One region of the Bradyrhizobium sp. 153 genome, then DNA from elsewhere that is predicted to be linked to it. Evidence: riboswitches for the same ligand, from Rfam matches in the RefSeq annotation. Region 1 holds a riboswitch; the other holds the start of a gene.

Region 1 (7,119 bases):
GCCCGCGCGACACGATCACGTGGGCCGGAAAGGGCAGGGTTGTTTCGGGGGGATCGACGAAACGCAGCGTGTAGCGATGCTGCGGCGTCATCGCAAATGGCGCGATGTGTTGGCGGCCGATGGCGAGGAACACTTTGGCCGGCCTTTCGGGCAGCGTTGCGACGGCGGCGTTGACGTCGACGACCTCGATCCAGTTGTCGCCAGGCGCTTTGGTCCAGGGCGCTCGCTCCAGCGCAATCAATGGCGTGCCCGTCTCCGCGCAGGCTTCGACCGCATTGCGGCTCATCTCCGCCGCGAATGGGTGGGTCGCGTCGACCACATGCGTGATGCCTTCATGACGAAGGTATTCGGCAAGCCTGCCCACGCCGCCGAAGCCGCCGATGCGGGTCGGCAGCGGCTGATCGGCAGGCGCGCGGGTGCGACCGCCATAGGAATAGACGGCCTTGATGCCCGCGCGCGCGATCGCCGCAGCCAGCAGGCTCGCATCGGCTGTTCCGCCCAGAACGAGGGCGCGCATCATGGCTGATCCCTGGCTGACCATCATCGGTATCGGCGAAGATGGCCTTGCCGGGCTGTCCGAAGCAAGCCGAAAGGCGCTTGCCAAGGCAGAAACCGTCTTCGGCGGCGAGCGCCATCTCGCGCTTGCGCAAGTTGGCAGCCGCGGCCGTCCGTGGCCGGTGCCGTTCGATGCAGATATCGTGCTGAGCTGCCGCGGCCGGCCGACGGTGGTGCTCGCCTCAGGCGATCCGTTCTGGCATGGCGCCGGCGCAAGTCTTGCCGACAAGCTGCAGGCTGGCGAGTGGATTGCGCACTCCGCGCCGTCGACGTTCTCGCTCGTCGCTGCGCGGCTCGGCTGGCGTCTGGAATCCGTGATCTGTCTTGGACTTCACGCTGCGCCATTCGAACGTCTCGTGCAGCATCTGGCGCGCGGGGCGCGGATCATCTGTCTCGTGCGTAATGGCAAAGCGGCCGGCGATCTCGCGAACTGGCTGACCGAGCGCGGCTGGGGCCCTTCCGCATTCTGGACTCTCGCCGCGCTTGGCGGGCCGAATGAAAGCGTCAGAGAGTATCGCGCTGAGAGCTTTACGCGCGCTTCGTCCGGAAATCTCACTGCGGTTGCGCTGGAGACGAAGGGAGGGCAGGGGCTGTCTCGCGGTTCGGGCCTGCCGGACGATCTCTTCGCTCACGACGGCCAGATCACCAAGCGGCCGATGCGCGCCTTTGCGCTCTCGGCGCTGGCGCCGTGTCCCGGCAGGACGCTGTGGGACATCGGCGCCGGTTCGGGCTCGATCTCGATCGAGTGGGCGCTGTGCGGCGGAACGGCGGTGGCCATTGAGGCGCGTGATGATCGGGCTGCCAACATCCGCAGCAACGCGGCCGCGTTCGGACTGGAGCATCGGATCAAGGTCATCGCGGGCGAAGCACCCGATGCTGTGACAGCGCTGGACGCGCCGGACGCTGTCTTCGTCGGCGGCGGCCTCGATGGCGCGATGTTTGACGCCATCTGGTCGCGGCTGGCGCCTGGGGCGCGGCTCGTCGCGCATGCGGTGACGCTGGAGACAGAGGCGCTGCTCGGCGAGCTGCATCAGCGCCACGGCGGCGAGCTGATGCGCGTCGAGATCGCGCATGCAAGTCCACTCGGTCGCTACCGCTCCTGGGAAGCGGCGCGGCCGGTGGTGCAATGGAGTGTGGTCCGATGAAAGTTGCCGGGCTCGGATTCAAGAACGACGTGACGCTGGCTTCACTGCGCGAGGCGCTGCTGGCGGCCGGCGGTCCCGAAGGCCTTGCGGCAGTGGCGACCGTCAGCGACAAGGCCGAGGCCGAAGCGCTGAAGCAGCTCGCGCGTGAATGCGGCGTGCCGATCAAGGCGGTTCCGGTGCACATGCTCGCGGGCATCGACACGCCGACGCAATCGGAGTTCATCGCGGAAAAGTTCGGCACGGGATCGGTTGCCGAAGCCGCGGCGCTCGCAGTGGCCGGCCCTCGCGCGCGGCTGATTGCGACACGCGTTGTCTCGCAGGATCGCACCGCGACCGCCGCGATTGCGGAAGGAGACGGCTTATGACCGTGCATTTCATCGGGGCCGGCCCGGGCGCGCCCGATTTGCTGACGTTGCGCGGCCGCGACCTGATCGCCGCCTCTCCGCTGTGTCTCTATGCCGGCTCGCTTGTGCCGGAGGGTGTGCTGGCGCATTGCCCGCCGGGCGCGCGGATCGTCAACACCGCGCCGCTGTCGCTCGACGAGATCATCGCCGAGATCGCCGCCGCGCATGCGGGCGGCAAAGACGTCGCCCGTCTGCATTCCGGCGATCTCTCGATCTGGTCGGCGATGGGCGAGCAGCTCCGCCGCCTGCGCGCGCTCGGCATCCCCTATTCGGTCACGCCGGGCGTGCCGTCCTTCTCGGCTGCTGCCGCTGCGCTGGAGGCCGAGCTGACGCTACCGGGCCTTGCCCAGACCGTGGTGCTGACGCGCACGCCGGGCCGGGCCAGCGCCATGCCCGAGGGCGAGAAGCTTGCCGCATTCGCCGCGACCGGCGCGGTGCTCGCGATCCACCTGTCGATCCACCTGCTCGACAAGCTCATCGCCGAGCTGACGCCGCATTACGGCGCAGACTGCCCGGTCGCGATCGTCTGGCGCGCGAGCTGGCCGGACCAGCGCATCGTGCGCGCCACACTGGCAACGCTCGATGCGGCTGTAGGCAGCGAGATGGAGCGCACCGGGCTGGTCCTGGTCGGCAGGACGCTGAATGCCACGGATTTTGACGAGAGCCGCCTCTATGCCGCCGACTATGATCGCCGCTATCGGCCGGTTGGCGCCGAGCCCCGCTTCCCGGAGGCGCCCTGATGGCGGCAGGTCTCGTCATCTCCGCACCGGCCTCAGGCGTCGGCAAGACCACGCTGACGCTGGCGCTCGCCCGCGCTTGGCGCAATCGCGGCTTGAACGTGCAGTGCTTCAAGAGCGGGCCCGACTATATCGATCCCGCCTTTCACGCTGCGGCGACGGGACGGGCCTCCGTCAATATCGATAGCTGGGCAATGGATCGCGGGGCGATCGCGCATCTCGTCAGCCGCGGCGCGGATGCCGACGTCGTGCTCGCGGAGGGCTCGATGGGCCTGTTCGACGGCGTCGCCGCGCGCGGCGTCTCCGGCACCGGCGCCACCGCAGACATCGCCGAGATGCTGGGCTGGCCCGTGCTGCTGGTGATCGATCCCTCTGGCCAAGCGCAGACCGCGGCAGCGATTGCCGCGGGCCTTCGCGACTACCGCCCTGGCGTGCGCCTTGCCGGCGTCGTGCTCAATCGTGTCGCCAGCCCACGCCACGAAGATCTCGTGCGTCGCGCGCTGAGAGACGCCGGCATCGCCGTGTTCGGCGTATTGCCACGCCATGCCGAGATTAGCCTGCCAAAGCGGCATCTCGGCCTGGTGCAGGCCGAGGAGCAGACCGGGATCGGCAAGCTGATCGACGAGGCCGCGCGCTTCGTTGCCGAGCATGTCGATCTCGATGCGGTGCTGCGGGCGGCCGCCAATTGGTCGCCGCAGGCAGCGAGCAATGATTTGAACGTCACGCCGCCCGGGCAGCGCATTGCGCTCGCCCGCGATGCGGCGTTCTCCTTCGTCTATCCGCACATGCTGGAGGCCTGGCGCGCGGCCGGCGCCGAGATCGTGCCGTTCTCGCCGCTGGCCGACGAATCGCCCGACGCGAGCGCCGATGTCTGCTGGCTGCCCGGCGGCTATCCCGAGCTTCATGCCGGCAAGATCGCGGCCAACGCACGCTTTCGCAGCGGCGTGCGGTCCTTCGCCGAGACACGGCCGGTCCACGGCGAATGCGGAGGCTATATGGTGCTAGGAACTGCTTTGACCGATGCCGATGGCGTGCGCCATGAGATGGCGGGGCTGCTCGGCCTGGAGACCAGCTTTGCCAAGCGCCGCATGCATCTGGGCTATCGTCTCGCCGAACTGGACACGCCGATGCCGGGGCACCGGGCAGGCGCACGCCTGCGCGGCCACGAGTTCCATTATTCGACGATCATCGCCCAGCCCGACACGCCGCTGGCCGTGGTCCACGATGCAACCGGCGCGGTCATTGCCGAGACCGGCTCGCGGCGGGGCCAAGCCACCGGCACGTTCTTCCATCTGATTGCGGAGGACCGGTGAGCGGTTTTGTCAGTTTCGTCTCCGCCGGCCCCGGCGACCCAGAACTCCTCACGGTGAAGGGGACTGCACGGCTGCGCGAGGCCGACGTCGTGCTCTATGATGATCTTGCCTCCGGCGCGATCCTCGATCTCGCCCGTCCCGGCGCCAATCTCGTCGCGGTGGGCAAACGGGCAGGGCGGCCCTCCACCAAGCAGCACCACGTCAACCGCCTTTTGGTTGACTACGCCGCAACTGGCGCGCGCGTGGTGCGGCTGAAGTCTGGCGACGCCGGCATTTTCGGCCGGCTCGAGGAGGAGCTCGAGACGCTGCGCGAGGCCGGCATCGGCTACGAGATCATTCCCGGCGTCACATCCGCCTGCGTCGCCGCCGCGCAAGCCGGCATCCCCCTGACCCGGCGCCACACCTCGCGGCGGGTGCAGTTCGTGACCGGGGCTGACGTCACCGGCGAACTGCCGCAAAACCTGAATTGGGTGGCGCTGGCAGATCCGGAGGCAACCACCGTGGTTTATATGGGCCGGCGCACCTTTCCGGCCCTTGCCGCAAAATTGATCGAGCATGGCCTGGCCGCAAATACGCCGGCGCTGTTTGCGGAATCTCTTGGCCGTTCCGACGAGCGGCTGGTCCGCACCACCATTGTCGAGCTTGCCGAGCAGCTTGCGCGCGGCGGCGCCGCTTCCACCGCCGCCGTCATCCTGTTCGGGGCGCTGGCAGGAGACGATCTGTCATGATGGCCGCGGCCGCCGTTCGCCCCTTGACGCCCGGCTCGCGAAAGGGGCACACAGGAGAGGCATGGTGCTCGACGCGGCGCAAAGCGCCGGAGCATAATCGGGAATGGGGGCGGGCGGACCCAGTTGCGGCGCCCAAATCCCCAGCCGCCCCCGCGACTGTAAGCGGTGAGGGGCTCCGATCAGCCACTGGGCCGCAAGGCTCGGGAAGGCCGGAGAACCCCAGTGAACCGCGAGCCAGGAGACCGGCCCTGCACGTTTTGAGGCCAAGGCCGTCGGGTGTGACGGCAGGAAGGATCTGAGCCATGCATATCGAACCCGGAATCGTGACGGGCGCCAAGCTCGTGTTGAGTTACGCAACCGGCATCGCCGCAGGCGGCGTTGCCTTGAAGCTCGCGGTCGACACCGTGCGCGAGCAGGGCATCGGCTCGTTCGCGACGCGCACGCTCGCCACCACCGGCCTCGTCTTCAGCTTCTTCCAGGTGCTGCCGCACTTCCCCGTCGGCGTCTCCGAGGTGCACTTCATCCTCGGCTCGACGCTGTTCCTGCTGTTCGGTGCTGCGCCCGCCGCCTTCGGCCTTGCGTTCGGCCTGCTGCTCCAGGGCGTCTTCTTCGTGCCGACCGACCTGCCGCAATACGGCATGAACATCACCACGCTCCTGGTGCCGCTGTTCGCGATTCAGGCGTTGGCCACGCGGATCATTCCGCGCAACACGGCTTACGTCGATCTGCAATACCGTCAGGCGCTGGCGCTCTCGACCGCCTATCAGTCCGGCATCGTCGCCTGGGTGGCGTTCTGGGCGCTCTATGGCTCCGGCTTCGGCGCGACCAACCTCGCCAACATCGCGGCGTTTGCGGCATCCTATGCGCTGGTCATCGTGATCGAACCGCTCGCCGATCTCGCGGTGCTGGCGCTGGCGAAGTCGCTGCGCGGTGTCACTGCGCCCGGCCTCGTCACGCCGCGCCTGCATAACGGCGCTTGAGAGACAAGCGAAGGGCGGCCGGTGCGGCCGCCCTTCGCGCTCGCGATGCTCACGCTTTCCCTGATAGGCATCGGTTGCGGCGATCCCGGGCAGCTCACGCGCGCCGCGGCCCGTGCCATCAACGCTGCCGACATCGTCCTGATCCCGCGCAAGGGGCCGGCGAAATCCGATCTGGCGGATCTCAGGCGGACGATCTGCGCGGACGTGCTCACCAGCGCGAGCACGCGCATCGCCGAGTTCGACTTGCCAGTGCGGGACACGACTGAGGCGGACTACCAAAAGGGCGTGGACGATTGGCACGATGCGGTGGCGGCAACCTGGTCGCAAACCATCGCAAATCATCTCGACGGCGAGGGCAAGGTCGCGCTGCTGATCTGGGGCGATCCTTCGCTGTACGATTCCTCGCTCCGCATTGCGCGGCGGCTCGATCCGTTACCGACGATCGAGGTCGTGCCCGGCATTACTTCGATCCAGGCGCTGTGCGCCGCGCATGCGCTGCCGCTCAACGACATCGGTGAGCCATTCCTGGTCACGACGGGGCGGCGCTTGCGCGAAGGCGGCTGGCCACAAGGAGTCGATACCATCGCGGTGATGCTCGACGGCGGCACGGCGTTCGAGTCGCTCGCTCCGGAAAGTCTGCAGATCTGGTGGGGTGCCTATCTCGGCATGCCCAACCAGATCGTCATGTCCGGCGCGTTGGCCGAAGTCGGCCCGCGCATCGTCGCACTTCGGCAGGAAGCGCGCGAGCGGCATGGCTGGATCATGGACAGCTACATTCTCAAGCGCACGCGTTAAGCGAGGCTGCATGCTCCCCGAATGGGTCTACCAAGAGTGTCCCGAAATCTCCGCGATGCACCGCGAGGCAGCGATCGCGCGGCAGACGCAGTTGACAAAACCGACCGGCGCGCTCGGCCGGCTTGAGCAACTGGCGATCGAGCTTGCGGGCCTGCAAGCGACGGAATCTCCTCGCGCCGCGCGCGTGCCGATCATCGTCTTCGCCGGCGATCACGGCATCGTTGCGCAGGGTGTGTCGGCCTATCCTCAAGCTGTGACCATCGCAATGATGGCGAATTTTGCGTCCGGTGGCGCCGCGATCTCAGTGCTGGCGCGTGAGCTTGGCTCCAGCCTGGAGGTGGTCGACGCCGGCACGCTGGCGCAGGAACAGATGGCGGGCGTCGTCACCGACAAGCCGCGGAGCGGCACGCGCGATTTCAGCGAGGAAGCTGCACTTGAGCCGGCGGAACTGGCATTCGCCTT
Region 2 (7,119 bases), on a different contig from region 1:
ATTAGCTGCAATACGTGCCACAATCTCGGCAGCGGCGGAGTCGATGCCGGTCCGACCTCAGTCGGTCACGGCTGGAAGGTCGGCCTACGTCGGGCCCCAACCGTCTACAACGCGGTGTTCAATGCGGCGCAATTCTGGGACGGACGCGCCGCGGACCTCAAGGCGCAAGCAACTGGCCCTGTGCAGGCGAGTGCCGAAATGAATGCGACTCCGGATCATGTGCTCGACACTTTGAACTCAATGGCCAGTTATGTCGTCTTGTTCAAAAATGCTTTCCCGAACGAGGCGAGCCCGGTCAGCTTTGAAAACTTTGCGAAGGCAATCGAGGCTTTTGAAGCCACCCTCATCACACCTGCGGCCCCGTTCGATCAGTATTTGGAGGGCAATACACATGCTCTCGATGATCAGCAGAAGTCAGGGTTGGCGCTGTTTATGGAAAAGGGATGCTCCTCTTGCCACAATGGAATCAATGTCGGTGGACAGGCCTACTTCCAGTTCGGCGTGATGAAGAAGCCGGACGCAACCCTGCTTCCGCAAGCCGATAAGGGCCGATTCGCGGTCACCAAGGCGGTCGGCGACGAATATGTCTTCCGCGCGGCGCCGTTGCGGAACGTTGCTTTGCGAGCCCCTTACTTCCATTCGGGCCAGGTTTGGAGCCTGAAGCAAGCTGTTGCCCTGATGAGTGAAATCCAGCTCGGCGCCAAGCTTAGCGACGGGGAAGAAAACGACATTGTGGCGTTTCTGAATTCGCTTACCGGGCGGCTACCTAAGATCGAGTATCCAATACTACCCACCCGTACGAACACGACGCCAAAGCCTTCAATAGACAGGTAGGATTAACAGCACCGGCCTCATGTCTTGCCGAATGAGAACAGATGCGGCGCAAGAACCCGGCGTCCCGCAATGACGTTAAAATGAATGATCCCGTGGTGTCACTCATAACCAAGCGATCGGGTAGGAGGAAGCCTCGCGGCCTCCCCCTCCCACACCACCGTACGTACGGACCCGTATACGGCGGTTCGTCAAGCACGATTGACATGGCGGTGCAGTCCAATGAGGAACAGCAGAGAGGTGCACGAAGAAGGCGGTGCGATAAGCATCGTTCATGTGGCTGGCCCCGGCATTCCACCATGGGCCGCGGCCGTTGAAGGTCGACCGCCATGCCCACCCCGGATCGAGCCCACGTTGCATCAAGCGCTTGGCACGTGTCCGTGGTCGCTTCCACGGGCGCCAAAGGCCGGCCTTGGGGTCGGACGAATAGTCTCCGCCAGCGTTGCGGTGCCGGCTTGCGAACGCGTCCCTCAGCGCCATCAAAAGGCGGTGAGCAAGAGAGCGCGCGATTCGCTGTCCACGCCGCGGATGCCCTTGGTCAGCAAGAGGCGGTCCACGATGGGCCCGAGCAGCTTCTCTAATTGTTTGGCCGGCCCTCTCCCACATCTCCGTTACGGCCGTCCAGTGAGCTTCCTGCTCGTCGTGACTCTCAGTGTCCGGCGTCCAGCCGACACCGGGCGCGTGAACCATGGCGACACTCCGGGCGCGGCTCTCGCTGTCCGCCCAGACGCTAGAGTTCGCCTGCTAAGGCTGTCGCTTGGCGGTGGGTCGGATGCATGGGAGCGTCATCGCGGACGGCCTGCCAAACACCCTCTAGATTGGCCACGGCGACTCCATGCGCGACTTCGCTTCGGGGGGCTCTGTCCGGGGTGCGGAGGGGAAATCGAACGGCCTGCGCTCTCGCTAGGCGTCACAAAAACGAAATCATCACCGAGCGGAATAGCCAGCTGAATGCCCGCAGGAAAGCGAGACCCGTCCGGCGCATCGGCCGAACAACCCTGAACAGCAATGTTACACCCCATTGTTACACAGTCGGAGCCAGCGCAACACTCTGAAAGAGCATAACTTCTTTGAATTGCTGCACATCAAGAAGTTGATGATGCCCAGGAAGGACTCTGACCTCCAAGTCATCGAACGGACAGCACTCCGGCCGAACGCGCCAGTCACGGCGGTCCGCGCCATGCCTGGCGCACCAAAAAAACCGGCCTCCTCCGGAGGCCGGGCGAAAGTCACGCAGGAAGGACGCTGCTTTGCGCATCGCACCAGCTTTCGCCGGTAGGGAGGACTTACCGGCGATCGATTTTCGGCGAGGGCATTCGCCGTCAAACAAGGAGGAACGGATATCACTCCGCGTGAAATCTGGAGCCGTTTGCCTTCCGCCCCTGTCGGAAACTTCACGACTTTCCACCACTCGCCCGCTGTCCGGTTGGGACGGCAGTGCCTTGATCGAGCTGGGATCCTGCGCGCAACCGGTTTGGCTGCCGTGCCCTGAAACACAAGCGGCAGTTTGCCGTCGCGCAGCAGCATTTGGCACGTCCCCAAAACCAACAACGCTCGATTACCTCTCCCGAAGGGCGTGCCAGGGCGTGAATTTCGTATGACGTTCCGTAAGGACCGTAAAATAGATTGTTGTGATGGGACGCACACGCGATGGATAAATGAAAAATAGCGCTGTGCTTCGCGTCGGGCGATAATGTTCGGAATATGTGACCTGATCGGGCATCGCCGGCATGCTGTCCGCCGTCGGATCGAGAACCGAGCTTGTCGCCGGCTGTATGCGACGGCCTCCGCCGGCGCCGGCCGGCATTCCCAGGCACTGGGAACTTTGGGAGCTCGCAAGGACATCGTAAGCCCCCAAAGCGCGTGCATCTTATTCACAAACGCGTTGGCGAAACGCTCCGCACCATCATGGCTCAGCCCGCAACTCGCGTGCGGCGGCCACCATATTGACGAGCGCGGGACGCACCTCCTCCCAGCTTCGAGTTTTCAGTCCGCAGTCGGGATTGATCCAGAGCTGCCGATCGGAAACTCGCTGCCGCGCCAACACAATCAGCTGCTTGATTTCCGCCGCTGCGGGAATGCGCGGTGAATGAATGTCATAGACGCCGGGCCCGATCTCATTGGGATATTTGTAGCTCTTGAAGGCCTCGAGCAATTCCATCTTAGAACGGGACGTCTCGATTGAAATGACGTCAGCATCCATTGCTGCGATCGCATCGATGATTTCGTTGAACTCGGAATAGCACATGTGGGTATGGATCTGAGTTCCGTCGGCGACAGCGGACGAGCAAACGCGGAAGCTGTCCACTGCCCAATCGAGATAGTTCCTCCACTGCGATTTGCGTAGCGGCAATCCCTCCCGCAACGCAGCCTCGTCGATCTGGATCATGGTCGCTCCAGCCGCCTCAAGATCGATCACCTCATCTCGGATCGCAAGAGCGATCTGACGGCATGTCTCGCTCCGCGAGATGTCGTCGCGGACAAACGACCAGTTCAGGATCGTCACCGGTCCGGTCAGCATAGCCTTGACGGGTTTCTTGGTCAGAGACTGCGCGAAGCGCCACCATTCAACGGTCATCGGCTTCGGCCGGGAGACATCTCCGAACAGGATAGGCGGACGAACGTACCGCGACCCATAAGACTGAACCCAGCCGTGCTTGGTGAAAGCGAATCCCAACAGCTGCTCGGCAAAGTATTGAACCATGTCATTGCGCTCGAACTCACCGTGTACGAGCACGTCCAGGCCGATATCTTCCTGCCACTGCACGGTACGGGCTGTCTCCGCTTTCAGAAGCTGCTCGTACTGCGCGTCATTCAGCGCTCCCCGCGCATGAGCCGCACGCGCATTCCGGACGTCGACCGTTTGCGGGAAGGACCCGATGGTTGTCGTTGGAAACATCGGCAATGCGAACGCGACCCGCTGGACGTCGGCACGCTGGGTGAACGCACTGCGACGGCGACGCATGCTATCGTCGATCGCGGCCATTCGTCCGGCGACATTCGCATTGTGGATCTCGGGCGATGTTTCGCGGGTCACGGCTGCGTCCTCGGAAAGCGCAAGTTCATCGGCCACCTCGGCAGCATGGCCGGCCAGCGCTTTGCCCAATATCGAAAGTTCCTTGAACTTCTGAACTGAGAACGCCAGCCACGTCTTCAGATTGGGATCGAGATCGGTCTCTAGCTCAATGTCGATCGGAACATGAAGCAGCGAGCAGGAAGGAGCAATCTGAACACGGTCCCTGCACAGCTTTTTGACCAAAGGGGCAAGTTGGTCGAGCAGCGCCGCAAGATTGGAGCGCCAGACGTTGCGACCATCAACCACGCCTAGCGAGACCACGAGATCTCTGCGGGCTGTGGCGACAATTGCGTCCAACTGGTCGGGTGCCCGAATCAGATCGACATGAAGCCCGGCAACGGGCAAGGCAAGGGCTGTTTCAAGATTGTCGCCGATAGCGCCGAAATAAGTGGCCAGCATGATTTTAAGGGCCGGCACAACCTTTGCGAAATGAGCATAGGCCCGGCGGACAGCCGCCCGCGACGCTTCGTCGATGTCCATCACCAGGCATGGCTCGTCGAGCTGAACCCATTCAGCACCGCACGAGGCTAGTTCGCGGAGCACATCGACATAGACTGGGAGGAGCCTATCAAGCAGCGACAGCGGATTGAATGCGGGATTTGCGCTTTTGCCGAGCTTCAGGAAAGTGACTGGGCCAACTAGGACGGGGCGCGTTTGGTAGCCGAGGCTTTTTGCCTCCTCATATTCCTCGATCGGCTTTCGAGAGGAATACTTAAAGATCTGATCCTGGTGAAATTCCGGCACCATGTAGTGGTAGTTGGTATCGAACCACTTCGTCATTTCCTGTGCGGCTACGCCTGGCCCATGCTGAGTGTGATCACCGTCCTGAGCGCCACGTGCCATGGCGAAGTAGGTCTTGAGCGACACAGGACCTTCGGTCCAGCCGTAGACGTCGGGAATGGCTCCGACCATTACGCTGGTATCGAGCACCTGGTCGTAGAGCGAGAAGTCATTCGAAGGAATGACCGTCACACCGCAGGATTTCTGCCGTGCCCAATTAGCGGCACGAAGTCCACTCCCCGCCTCGAGGAGCTCGGCTTCGCTGGAGTTTCCCGCCCAGTAGCTCTCGAGCGCGAACTTGAGTTCGCGTCGTGGGCCGATGCGTGACGTCCCCAATGTGGCAACGGGAAGCGCAAGAATAGACATAGATCAGACCCCATAATTGGGGCAAAGGCCATGGCGGACGCATGCAGCGAATATCGCGTGAGCGACAGCTGCTTGGCGCACACCGGGACACCCCGCCCGTGGACGATATATTGTCGAGGCAGGTCTCCTGGCTCGCGGGTCGTCGCTGCTGTCCGGCCTTCCCGAAGCCGCATGGCTTCAGTGACTTCGTTGGACAGCGGCTCGCCGCTTACAGTTGCGGGGGCAGCGCCGGCATTGCACCGGCTTCCCTCTTAGCTCCGGATCAAACGAAATCCGAAGACCACGACGGCTGGCATTAGACGCACGAGGATCGATCCGTCAACCTACTAAGTGTTGCCGCGATATTGCCCAAGCGATTGCCAGCTGTACCAGGTAGGGCACAACGGTCTTACTCCCGGCCTGGTAAAAACGCGTGGATCTGTGAAGCCTCCGCTTATGAATGCGTTCGCTCAACACCCTCTTGGCGTTGTCGTGAGCTAACGCGAGCAGAACGAACGCGCTGGGCGCTTCGACATCTGCGTGATCGCGACAAGCCTGGTCTTTTCCGTCAGCAGCTTCTCGAACTCGCCCGTGAGGAAGTTGCGATCATGCTCGGCCGACATCCGCTTGAACACAGCGCCATGAGGCTCCTTAGGAATTGCCAAGGCCGGGATTGCTCCATGATCGCACGGATGATCAGGTCGGACTGCCTGTGTTCGGCGGACCCCGCGACGAGCCGCGAGCTCGATCGCCTCCGTGGCGTTGGTCAAGATGATCTCCTCGGTGCGCCAAGCACTTACGTGCTGAGCGACTTTGGCGCGCCTTCGTTGTTTCCGTCGCCGCTGGCGAGTAGTGCAGCCTGGACGTTGGCCTGCGCAACATCGCAGGAACAGTTCCGGACCTCAGGATGCACGCTGACTTGCGAAACTGGAGTAAGCGGCGAGAGCGGGGGCGGCGGGGATCCTGCTATGACCCTAGGCTCATGCACGCGTGCATGGTGACCACGGCCAAGCGGATGCCGAGCTTCTCGCACGTCTTCAGGATCTCCGGACCGATCTCGTCGCATCGAGACCGTCTCTTCGGCTTCGAAGTGACGTAGCTTTAGATATCCTGCAGAGCCCTTCGAGGGCTTCTCGGAGTCGATCGGCGCCTTAAGGTCATAACGATGTTGATCGACCTCGATCCGCCCCACGCGGTCGGCGGCCGCCACAAGCGCGACATCTACTACTTCGTTCGCGAAATCGAGCGGTGAAGCCTTCTGGACGCGGGCTGCTTATGCTGTCTTAGACGGGACACAGGTGTCAGGCACCGGACAGACCACCGCACATTGCGGCGTGTCGGAATGGCCCTCGCACTCCGTGCACTTTTTGACATCGATAACGTAAATGTCGCGCTTGAGGCTGATCGCCGCGTTGGGACACTCGAACTCACATGCCCCACAAACGGTGCATTGCGAAGCGACGATCTTGTAAGCCATGCCTTCCGACTCCTTAGGCGAGCGATGCCATTGGCGATCCCTTTCAAATGCCGTGCCAAGGACAGACGCGCTAAATGATGGGCAATTTGCCCCAAGGTGCTGTCCCGGGTCTGAGACCATGCTACATCTGCGACAGCAACGGGCCACTCAATTTCAAGCTATGCGAGCCCTCAGGCCCTACTCCGAGAGCCAGTCGCGACTCGACCGCTGGGAGCTTCCGTCGTTTGTCTGGCATGGCAGCGCGGGGCCAAGCGACGCTCGACGATTCCGAAACCGGCGGCGCGACTAAAAGCCGCGAGCCGACGCACGTCTACGCCGGATCTCGGCAAACCTCCGGTCACACACCCTGACTGGAGGTTTTGTGCAAGCCTCGCTCACGGCTGCAACGTTAACTCCGCTTTAATTGCAGTCAGCCGCATGCCTGGTGCCGAGTAGGCATGGCGGCGCGGGCGAGCGCTGGTACGCTTTGCCTGGCTCTGCTCAGCCACTCCTCATGCAACTATTTTGGACGAAGTGGAACAGGGCTGAAAGATGACTGTGCAAATTGCTTCAGCGGCATGGCCTTTCCGAACAGATGGCCCTGCGCAAGGTCGAAGCCGAGTTCGGTCAC

What was found. Region 1 has a riboswitch for cobalamin ahead of IVA91_RS02860 (energy-coupling factor ABC transporter permease). Riboswitches for the same ligand answer to the same signal wherever they lie in the genome.
Region 2: linked by a shared signal. The riboswitch ahead of metE (5-methyltetrahydropteroyltriglutamate--homocysteine S-methyltransferase) and the one ahead of IVA91_RS02860 (energy-coupling factor ABC transporter permease) in region 1 are both predicted to bind cobalamin.

Annotation. Positions count from the first base shown of each region.
Region 1 covers NZ_JADPKH010000015.1:83,039-90,157, reverse strand. Annotated here, with positions in the region: gene IVA91_RS02890 (cobalt-precorrin-6A reductase) at 1-520, opposite strand, end outside; gene cbiE (precorrin-6y C5,15-methyltransferase (decarboxylating) subunit CbiE) at 519-1,700, shown strand; gene IVA91_RS02880 (cobalamin biosynthesis protein) at 1,697-2,065, shown strand; gene cobM (precorrin-4 C(11)-methyltransferase) at 2,062-2,844, shown strand; gene IVA91_RS02870 (cobyrinate a,c-diamide synthase) at 2,844-4,154, shown strand; gene cobA (uroporphyrinogen-III C-methyltransferase) at 4,151-4,882, shown strand; cobalamin riboswitch at 4,928-5,148, shown strand; gene IVA91_RS02860 (energy-coupling factor ABC transporter permease) at 5,185-5,862, shown strand; gene cobF (precorrin-6A synthase (deacetylating)) at 5,908-6,657, shown strand; gene cobT (nicotinate-nucleotide--dimethylbenzimidazole phosphoribosyltransferase) at 6,668-7,119, shown strand, end outside.
Region 2 covers NZ_JADPKH010000073.1:94,514-101,632, forward strand. Annotated here, with positions in the region: gene IVA91_RS16550 (cytochrome-c peroxidase) at 1-834, shown strand, start outside; gene metE (5-methyltetrahydropteroyltriglutamate--homocysteine S-methyltransferase) at 2,738-5,053, opposite strand; cobalamin riboswitch at 5,153-5,353, opposite strand; gene IVA91_RS16560 (aminotransferase class V-fold PLP-dependent enzyme) at 5,530-5,925, opposite strand; gene IVA91_RS16565 (4Fe-4S binding protein) at 6,306-6,509, opposite strand; gene IVA91_RS16570 (EAL domain-containing response regulator) at 7,009-7,119, opposite strand, start outside.